2 regions of the Bacillus thuringiensis genome follow, and region 1 is predicted to be linked to the other one. Evidence: riboswitches for the same ligand, from Rfam matches in the RefSeq annotation. Region 1 holds a riboswitch; the other holds the start of a gene.

Region 1 (5,171 bases):
TTTTTTTGTATTTATCTTTGTCGGATCAGTTGATGTATTTGGTGTATAGCTATTCGAAAATGTAATACCCGCTTTTGAATTCGTACTTGTAGCCGTTACTACATTTGCCATAAGAAACGGCACACATATAACTGTGGAAACGATAATACCAACTATTTTTTTCATTACTCTCTCCTTTCTAAAATTTATATATTTCATATATTTTTAGAGAGGAGCATCGGTTAATGTCCATTCTAGCTGTCCAGCATATTTAGTATTTACTTTGACATTCGGCCCTGGTTTTACTTGTAAATGAATTCCTTCGTTTTCCTTCCAATTTAGTGAAACCTCCTCGTCGTTTTTAGAAGTATACGAGAATGCTTCTATACTAGAAGTACTTAAAGGTGTATCCTTTCCATTTCGTTTGTAAATCAATGCTCCTGTCAATGTGTCATTTTGCGCTGAAGTTAATGGTGTAATTTCCTTTACATATACACTCCATTTTTGCTTTTTAACACGATCATCGGTTACCTTTAAAGGATTTGAAATCGCCTTCGGTGCGTATGTCGTTGTTTTCGATGGAATTGTTAAATCTCCAAATGTAATTTCTTTTGGTACGTCTACTAACTTTAAAGTCCCATCAACGACAGTAACCGGCACTTGAATCTCCGCTTGTACACCTTGCTTCGTTTCAATTACAACCGTTACAGTATGATTCCCTATTGTTTTGGTATCTGGAATATTGATTAACTTCACTACTGATATTGGTTTATCTACATCCAAATTCGTATCTACAGATAAATCTGTCACAAATTTAGAAATATCCATTTTTGTTAAATCTGTTCCTTGCACTACTTTTTGTAGGACTGGTTTCCCAGTTGGAATACCTTTATACCTTATTTTTGCGATTCCATCTCGATTACTATCTTGTCCATTCTTATCGCCATCTAAATAATTTTTAGCTGACACCGGTATTTCAAGATAACCACCTTTGTAATATTTCATTACATCAGCACCTTTTACAGGAGAACCTGTAATTGTCATTTCATAAATTTTCCCGTTGAATTCTTCTGTTTTTAGCGCATTTACTTTCGCAACCGCAGTGACTTTATTGTTTGTCCTGCTAATATCAAAGAAACTACTTACATCATCTCCACTCTCCACATCTTGAATGGAAACATCATTCACAGTAAAATCCTTATTCACTTCACTTTCTAATACAAAAGATTTCGCATAGTGAATCTCTTTCGATTGAGCAGGCATATTTTGATATACCTTATAAGAAAGTTGACGGGAATTATCTTCCACAATATCTCCTATTACACTTGGAGCTGGAATTTCAATTTGTGCAATCGCTAATTGGTCGTATGATACATTAACACCTGAAGCATTTAATCTAACTTCTAGCGGTAATTCTGTTAAATTATCAAATGTAATTGTCATATCTGCTTCTGGAGTAGCTACTGGACCTGCTGTTCCAGAAAACTCGATTTTATTATTCCCTTTGTCTTGATACCTAATTGAACTCGTATCATACACGTATAAATTCGTTAAATGACTACCATCATTACGTAACGTTACATTTTTATAACTATTTATCCTTTTGAAATTCCACATTGCCGTTAATGGTACTTTTTTACTTGTTCCGTGTTCATAAAATTCAAAGGAAGCATTATAAGTTTGTCCTGACCTTCCGTTCCCATATAATTGTAAAAAGTTTTTTGCATCACCTTTAGTTATTGGTGTTTTAACATCTACAGATGAAGCTGTCATAGAGTGAATATTAATACGGACATCAATCCATTTCCCTTGATATTCACCAGCTTTTTTTACTAATACGTACTGTTCTCTATTTGAATTTCTAAATGTATATTGACTTTGACCAGTTCTGTCATTGCTACTACCCTTTACCTCATATGTTACTTGTGGGCTCCAAACAAATCTAAAAGCATATTTACCCGAGATAGAAGGCCCTTCACCTGTTCTATTATTTATTACCTTTACATTTGGATATTTAAGAATACTTGTAACAGGACTAGCAGCTAGTAGAGATTGGCTCTTTAATACCTTCTCAGCTTGAATAGCAGGTAATTCCTGATTATTTTCGTTTATCCTATTGCTCTCTTTTAATTCATTTTCCTTTGGTACGAGTTCCTCATTAACCTTTTCTTTCGCTAAAGTCTTCGTTTCTTTTGGAACTTCAGCATTAGTAGCATTTATTTCTTGTTTTTTATTTTCTTCCGATACTTTCACTTTTTCACTGATTTCTTTTTTCACAACTTCCTCTGAAGCCTTTGGATTTTCATCAGAAATAGCTATATTTAAAGCCTCTTTTTTCTCTACAACATGTAGAGAAGGAGATTCAATTTTCTTTTCATTTCCTTCAAACTTCACTATCGGTTCAAATTTGTACTCTCCAGCTTTTTTCATTTGAATGACTACATATACGTCACCGATAAAATTACTTTGCTCATTCTTTTCAATTTTTACAATGTGATCTTCTGTTACTGAAATGCTTTGAATCGCTTTATTGTTTTCGTTCATTTTTTTCGTTTCTGCTTCATTGAACAGCTGCTCATTAGATAATTTCAGCTCGATATTAGCATCTTGTTTATTTGTATTTGTAATCTTTAATACTACATTTTCATCAACTTTTATTTCTTGTTTATCCATATGAACGATAAAACGTCCTTGCTCGTCGTTTGTAACCGCATAAACTTTCGTTGCAGAGTAATCTAGCACACCAACTTGGGTAAATAATATTCCTCCAGCGAGAAGTATACGCCCAAATTTACCTATTTGATTTTGCAATGTACTTCCCTCCCCCACTTTCTATGTACCGAATATTTCGAATATTAGATGTATTAATCGACTAAATTTACAATCATAATGTGTATTCCTAAAAAATAAAAAGCCTGGTTGCCTCTTCGATTTTCATACATCACAACATGTGTGAAAATCCAAACTGCAACCAGACTATCATAGTAATTTTCATTACCTTAGACTCTTAGCTTTGCGACCTATCCTTTCGAATAGTGTGCCCATTTATTTTTTCTTTTTGAGACAATAAAAAATCCGGTTGCCTCTTCGATTTTCATACATACAACTATGTGTGAAAATCCAAACTGCAACCAGACTATCATAGTAATTTTCATTACCTTAGACTCTTAGCTTTGCGACCTATCCTTTCGAATAGTGTGCCCATTTATTTTTTCTTTTTGAGACAATAAAAAATCCGGTTGCCTCTTCGATTTTCATACATACAACTATGTGTGAAAATCCAAACTGCAACCAGACTATCATAGTAATTTTCATTACTTTAGACTCTTAGCTTTGCGACCTATCCTTTCGAATAGTGTGCCAAAAATAGGTATTTATTTATCGTGTTTTGAATATACCATTAAAACCCAAAAAAGAAAATAGTTTTTTTAGAAAAAAACAATTAATTTTTATAGTCTAAATTTTTTACCAAAAAATCCATAATAAAAACTTATAAAAACATTTTGATCTTAGAAACACATCATACATTCTTTATCGATAAAATGAGATTTTTACTATCCACAAATAGCAAGATAAAATAGAAAAACATCACTTATTTGGAAGTGATGTTTTTTCTATTTAATGCAGTGGTAACATAACCTCAACCGTCGTTCCAACCCCAACTTCACTTTCAAAACTCATTTTACCGTTGTGGTCTTTAATAATTTTTTCTGTAACTACTAAACCTAGACCAGTTCCTGTTTCTTTCGTTGTATAAAAGGCTTCATTTAACTTTGGAATTTTATCTTTCGGAATGCCGCATCCCTCATCTTTCACTTGAATGATGATTCCATCTTTTACAGTAACTTTAATCGTAATTGTTCCGCCAACTGACATTGCTTCAATTGCATTTTTAATTAAATTAAAAAAGACCTGTTTTAATCGTTTTTCATCACATGTAATTGATGGTAAGTCTTTACTGTAAATACCTTGTATGTTGACTCCTTGTTTTAACGCAGGCTTTTCCATAACTCGAATAACATAAGAGATAATTTCTTCTATGTTATGAGTTTCTGATTCTAGTGATTTAGAGTTCTCAAATCCACTAAGTTCTGTAGCAATTATATGAATCCGATCTACTTCTTGTTTCATAATATCACTATAAATTTTATCCTCTGGATGCTTGTCTGCTTGTTTATTCACAAGTTTTTTTAAGTTTGCTAAAGGTCTTCTAATCTTATAACCAATAACCGTTGCCATCTTTCCAACAGCTGCTAGTTTTTCTGTCTGTTTTATTTCTTTATCCATCATCTCAAGCGTACGAACGTAAGACTGAACCCTCAAAAATATAATCCAACATATGATAGTAAATACGCTATATAATGCCATTGGAATTAAAACGAGAGAAGATTGAATAATGATTCCTGTAAGAGCATACTTTCCGACAAGTATCGCTGGAACTAACCAGAAATATCTTTTATTCACAAAGATTGGTGCGAACAAAATAAAAAATCCTTCTACTATATTTCCACCGTCAAATTCTGCATCGCTACCATAATAAATCATAATGTTATGGATACAATCTAATACATTATAGCCAATTAGAATAATATACTTTACCGCAAAAACATTCTTCCATTTCATAAAGTATATTCCAATACAAAACAATACCACCATCAAAAAGTAAAGCCATAAACCTAAGCCATCTTCAAACTCTCCTACGCCTTCTTGCTCTCCACCGATTAATGGTACGATAAATTCATAGGCAAGATCATATACAAAAAATATAATGAAAAATAAACTTAAAAATGCTTTCAGCGCCTTTATTTCTTCATTTTTAAATATATAGCCTTTATTCATATGGTAACTCCTAGCTTTTCTTCCACTTGGATTTCAGTATTTCCACACTTCCTTGGGAGAATGATGTCTATTCTCGTTCCAGTATCTCTTTCACTTGAAATATGCAGCTCACCAAGGTGCTCGGCGACAATTCGATTCGCTACCGTAAGTCCCAGACCAATTTTATCTTGTTTCGTTGTATAAAAGGCCTCTGTAACACGAATTAAGTTTTCTTGCTTAATACCATGACCATTATCAATCACGCTGATCATTACATACTCTTTCCCTTTATTTTCTAATCTTACATGTAATATGCCACCTTGTTCCATTGCCTCTAAAGCATTTTTTATCGTATATAAAAAGACTCCTCTTAT
Region 2 (5,171 bases), 1.7 Mb from region 1:
TAAAATAGAGCATACGAGAGTAGAAGACGCGGAGAGAATGCAGGATTGGTATAAGAAGAGAATGAGTGAGGAATAATTTGAGAAAGCTTGCCTAGTCTGAAGGGCAAGCTTTTTTGTTATAGGGAAAAGAGTCGTTTAATCCATATATTAGTACAACTACAGCAAACATGTATCAATACGCATGAAAAAAGGTAATATGCTTCTGTTTTGGGGAATATGTGGAATTTTTGATGTAAATGGTATACAAAAATACAAATAGTATTAGGAGGTTATATATGATAAGTCAGTTGAAAAGAGAAGCACTTGATGCATTAAAAGGAAGATGGGGATTAGCGGTAGGGGCAACTTTATTAATTGGAATCCTTATTGGAGCTGTTGAAATGCTAACAACAGGTATTTTCTCGATATTTTGGGGTTGGGAAGAGGCAAGTGATTCACTTACAGTAAGTATTATTGTAATGCTTGTTATTGGTCCATTAACAATAGGTGCCTATTATCTTGTTTTAAATGCAATTCGTGGGACTGATGCTCGCATTGGTCATATATTTAGATGGTTTAGCGATGGAAGTAAGTTGATGAAGTCGTTTTTAACATATTTACTAATGTATGTATACTTGACTCTATGGACATTACTTCTTATTATTCCAGGTATTATTAAATCATTTTCTTATTCTATGACATATTTTATTTTGAATGATCATCCAGAATATACAGCGAATCAAGCGATTACTGAGAGTCGTCATATGATGAATGGACATAAAATGGATTATTTTTTACTATGCTTAAGTTTCTTAGGCTGGTTCATATTAAGTATTCTTACTATAGGAATCGGTTTCTTATGGTTAGCACCTTATTTCTACGCGACATCAGCCGCATTTTATGAAGAGATTTCAAAAGAATATTATAAAAAAGAAGGCACTACTTTCTAATAAAACACATAAACCATCTGTTCCCTATATTCTTTAGGGGGTAGGTGGTTTTCTTTTTTGAGGACTTTGTCTAAAAAATAGGTAAGATTATTTTTAGGAAAAATAAAAGGAGCAACATAAATGAAATATACTTGTCCATGTTGCGTATATAAAGTGAAACTTTAATCAGTGGGGATTTTGTTCATTCCCCACTGATTATTAGTTCTCACCAATCGGGCATTTATGGGCAGCCCGCCTCCCGCCTAACTCCTTTGTTTTAGCTGAATTTTGAGGTGGGGGTCTTACTGTCCGGCAAATAGCGGGATAAAGTAATAAGAAGGACTAAATCGGTAAATTTTATTAATGGATATATTAGGAATGAATATGAAAGTATAGATGTATAGTCAATGTTGTGTATTTGATGTTATCATATTGAATGATATGGAAATTTTTAATAGAATAAGTAACTAAAAATTCAAAGGTAATGAAGCTTTTGTTGTATAAAGAAAATACTTAGTAGTAATCAACAATATTAAAAATAAGATTCGTATTTATATAAATTTAGTAGAAATGGGGTTTTAAAAAGGAATGAGTATCAGCATAACGCGGCAAAAGATTTTGGCGGCCGCTTCTCAAATTGTGCAATGTAAAGGGGTTGCTAAATTAACCTTAGAAGCAGTGGCAAAAGAGGCGGGTGTAAGTAAAGGTGGATTATTGTATCACTTTGCAAATAAAGAAGCTTTAATAGAAGGTATGATAGTCAGAGGGATAGAGGATTATGAGGGCGCTATTTACAATAAAGTAGCGGAAGACTCAGAGAGGAAAGGGAGATGGGTTCGCTCTTTTGTAGAGGAAAGATTAAGTAATGAGAGAAGAACAGAAGAGTTGTCTAGTAGTATGATGGCAGCATTCATGTTAAAACCTGAATTACTTGAGCCATTACAACAATCATTTCAGCAACTGCAAAAGAATATAGAAAACGATGAGATAGATTCAGTATGTGCAACAATTATTAGATTAGCAGCAGATGGATTATGGTATTCGGAATATTTAGGGGTTGGCAGACTAAGCCCCGAGTTAAGAGAAAAAGTGATTCAAGCTCTTATTGTTAATTCGTATAAATAGAATATACGAACTATATAATGTGAAAACAATTCACCATTACTTATTTAATGTAGTGGTGAATTGTTTTTTTTATTAGAAAAATAGAACAATTTTATAGAGTATTGAATTATAACCGTCTAGACGGTATAGTAATATTTGGTTTAAGAGGAAAATGAAACAAAAAAAGAATAAAAGATATTTTTAGCACACTATTCGAAAGGATAGGCCGCAAAGCTTAGAGTCTACGGTAATACATATTGGTTACTAAGATCGTCTGGTTGCACATTTTTGATGCAACCGGACGGTCTTTTTTTGTTATATAAATATAAAAAAATAGGAGGGAACTATGCAAATGAAAAGTACTAAAAGGCATATTTCAATGGTTTCATTAGTTTTTCTAGTATTATTTTCAGTGCTGAATGTGTGGGCTCCAGTTATTCAAGCTGCTGTGATGAAAAGTCCAGTGGACGAAATTAATATTTCTCGTACTGATGGCACGACATCTGAACCGTATCAAGCCTCAGATGGTATGAAAGTAGAAGTGAAGTGGTCAGCTAAAGAAAAAATAAAAAGTGGAGATCAATTCACAATTGATATGCCAAAAGAGTTTCGAAAAGACCTTATGAATATGAGTTTTCCTTTAAAAGATGCTGAAGGAAAAACAGTTGGTACATGTGAGATGAAAAAGGGTCTATTAACATGTACTATGGGTGATTACGTAGAAGGAAAGAATAACATTAAAGGTTCTTTATTCGTAGAATTCTACTTTGGTCTAGAAGCATATGATGGTGTTAAAGAAATTCCATTAGAATTTAACGTTGATGGTCAAATCGTCAATAAAGAAGTAAGTGTAAATAATACGACAGAGAGACCGAAGCCACAGCCCAATACGGAAAATTTATTGAAATGGGGTTCTTATAATCAAGAAAATCCTTCAATTGCTGATTGGCTTGTATATGTAAATGCAACCGGAACAGAAATGCAAGATCTTAAATTAACAGATACATTAGGACCTGGGCATGAGTTAATTACAGACAGCGTAGTATTAGAAGAGGCTGTATTTGAAGATGGTTATGCACCAACAAATATTAAGCCAGCAGATTTATCTAACATTAAAATTAATGCAACAAAGACTGGATTTACAATTGAATTTCCAGACAGTTCAAAAGGCTATATTTTAAGATATAAAACAAAGGTTACAAATCCTGCTGCAAAGCCTCATAAAAATACTGTGAAATTAGAAGGTAAAAATATTAAAACTGAAGAAAAAGTAGGACAAGTATTTGTAAGTGGTGGGGGAGGATCCGGTTCAGGTGACAATAATCCACCTAGCATTGAAAAAAATATAGTTGATGAGAATGGCAAGCTTGTAGAGAATGAGCAGTTAACACAAATGGATCAAGTTATTCAATACCAAGTTGGTACACATATACCGAACGATCCTCCTAAATACACATCTATGGTAATTAGTGATGATTTAGAAGATGTTTTAGAAGTATTAGAGGCAAAGGTGTATGATCAAAATGGCCAAGATATTACTTCTAAAGGAACGTTAAATATAGATAAACAAAGAAGTGAAGTAACATTTACATTTGGTGAGAGTTTTGACTATAAGTCATATGAAGACCAGATAATTAACCTTAGTATTAAGGCGAAAATTAAAAATAATGCAGACTTATCTTCTTACGTAGATAAGAAGATTCCTAATAAAGCAGAATTACATTTTGATGATAAAACATTAACATCAAAAGAAGTAACCATTACGCCGCCTGAAGCTCCAAAAGACGGTACAGTATCAATTCATAAAATAGATGCTGAGAATCCGAACAAAGGGCTAAAAGGTGCCGAATTTGAAGTTCGAAATAGTGCAAATGAAGTTGTTGCAAAACTGAAAACGGACGAAAAAGGTTTTTCAGTACCTCAAACTTTAGCTCCTGGGACGTATAAAGTTTATGAAACAGTAGCGCCAGAAGGATATCAAAAATTAACAAGCCCAGTAGAGGTTACACTTCAAGCTGGAGAAACAAAAACAATTGAAATTAAAAACACTATGCAAAAGGGTCAAATTGAAGTAAAGAAAATTGATTCGGAAAATGGTGAAAAACCATTAGCAAATGCAGAGTTTGATATAGTAAAAGACAGTGTAGTAGTCGAACATATTGTTACAGATAAAGATGGTAAGGCAATCTCTAAACCGTTAGCACCAGGAAAATATATTTTAAAAGAAACAAAAGCACCTGAAGGATACCAATTAAAAGAAACAGAGTTCGAAGTAAATGTAACAGGGGACGGCATATTCCCAATACAAGTGGAAAATGCGATGGTAGACAAAGGTAATGTAGAAATTACAAAAGTGGACAAAGAAAACGGGGCAGTATTAGCCGGTGTCGAATTTGAAGTCCAAGATGAGAAAGATGGCGTAGTAAGAAAAGTAGTAACAGATAAAGATGGAAAAGCAAACGTTTCAGATCTATCAGTAGGAAAGTACAAATTAGTAGAGACGAAAAGCTTACCAGGTTATAAAAAGCTAACAGAACCAGTACCATTTGAAATAAAAAAAGGTATGACAAAAGCTTTAGCAATAAAAGTAGAAAATGAGCAGTTAGACAAAGGTTCAGTAGAAATTACAAAAATAGATAAAGATAGTCAAAAAGTATTAGAGGGCGTAGTCTTCGAAGTGCAAGATGAGCAAGGAAAAGTAGTAACAGAAGTAAAAACAGATAAAGATGGTAAAGCAAAAATCTCTGATTTATCAGTAGGAAAGTACAAATTAGTAGAGACGAAAAGCTTACCTGGCTACAAAAAGCTAACAGATTCAGTATCATTCGAAATTACAAAAGGTATGACAACAGTCCTATCATTGAAAGTAGAAAATGAACAGTTAGATAAAGGTCCAGTAGAAATTACAAAAGTAGATAAAGATAACAAAAAAGCATTAAAAGGTGTAGTCTTTGAAGTGCAAGATGAAGCTGGAACAGTAGTAAAGGAAGTAAAGACAGATAAAGATGGTAAAGCAAAAATCTCAGATCTATCAGTAGGAAAGTACAAATTAGTAGAGAAAGAAAGTTTACCAGGCTATAAGAAACTAACAGATCCAGTATTATTTGAAATCAAAAAAGGCATGACTGAAGTTCTATCATTAAAAATAGAAAATGAAAT

What was found. A riboswitch is a leader RNA that binds a small molecule or an ion and turns the genes downstream of it on or off. The one in region 1 is predicted to bind cyclic di-GMP.
Positions count from the first base shown of each region.
Region 2: it holds a riboswitch for cyclic di-GMP, as region 1 does, so the genes downstream of both, AC241_RS05380 (SpaA isopeptide-forming pilin-related protein) here and AC241_RS23670 (WxL domain-containing protein) in region 1, are expected to answer to the same signal.

Region 1 covers NZ_CP012099.1:4,581,267-4,586,437, forward strand. The annotation lists gene AC241_RS23665 (EF2685/EF0750 family sortase-dependent surface protein) at 1-165, opposite strand, end outside; gene AC241_RS23670 (WxL domain-containing protein) at 205-2,790, opposite strand; cyclic di-GMP riboswitch class I at 2,943-3,031, opposite strand; cyclic di-GMP riboswitch class I at 3,103-3,191, opposite strand; cyclic di-GMP riboswitch class I at 3,263-3,351, opposite strand; gene AC241_RS23675 (ATP-binding protein) at 3,598-4,818, opposite strand; gene AC241_RS23680 (ATP-binding protein) at 4,815-5,171, opposite strand, start outside.
Region 2 covers NZ_CP012099.1:1,036,256-1,041,426, forward strand. The annotation lists gene AC241_RS05365 (PH domain-containing protein) at 1-76, shown strand, start outside; gene AC241_RS05370 (DUF975 family protein) at 276-929, shown strand; gene AC241_RS05375 (TetR/AcrR family transcriptional regulator) at 1,497-2,033, shown strand; cyclic di-GMP riboswitch class I at 2,206-2,298, shown strand; gene AC241_RS05380 (SpaA isopeptide-forming pilin-related protein) at 2,359-5,171, shown strand, end outside.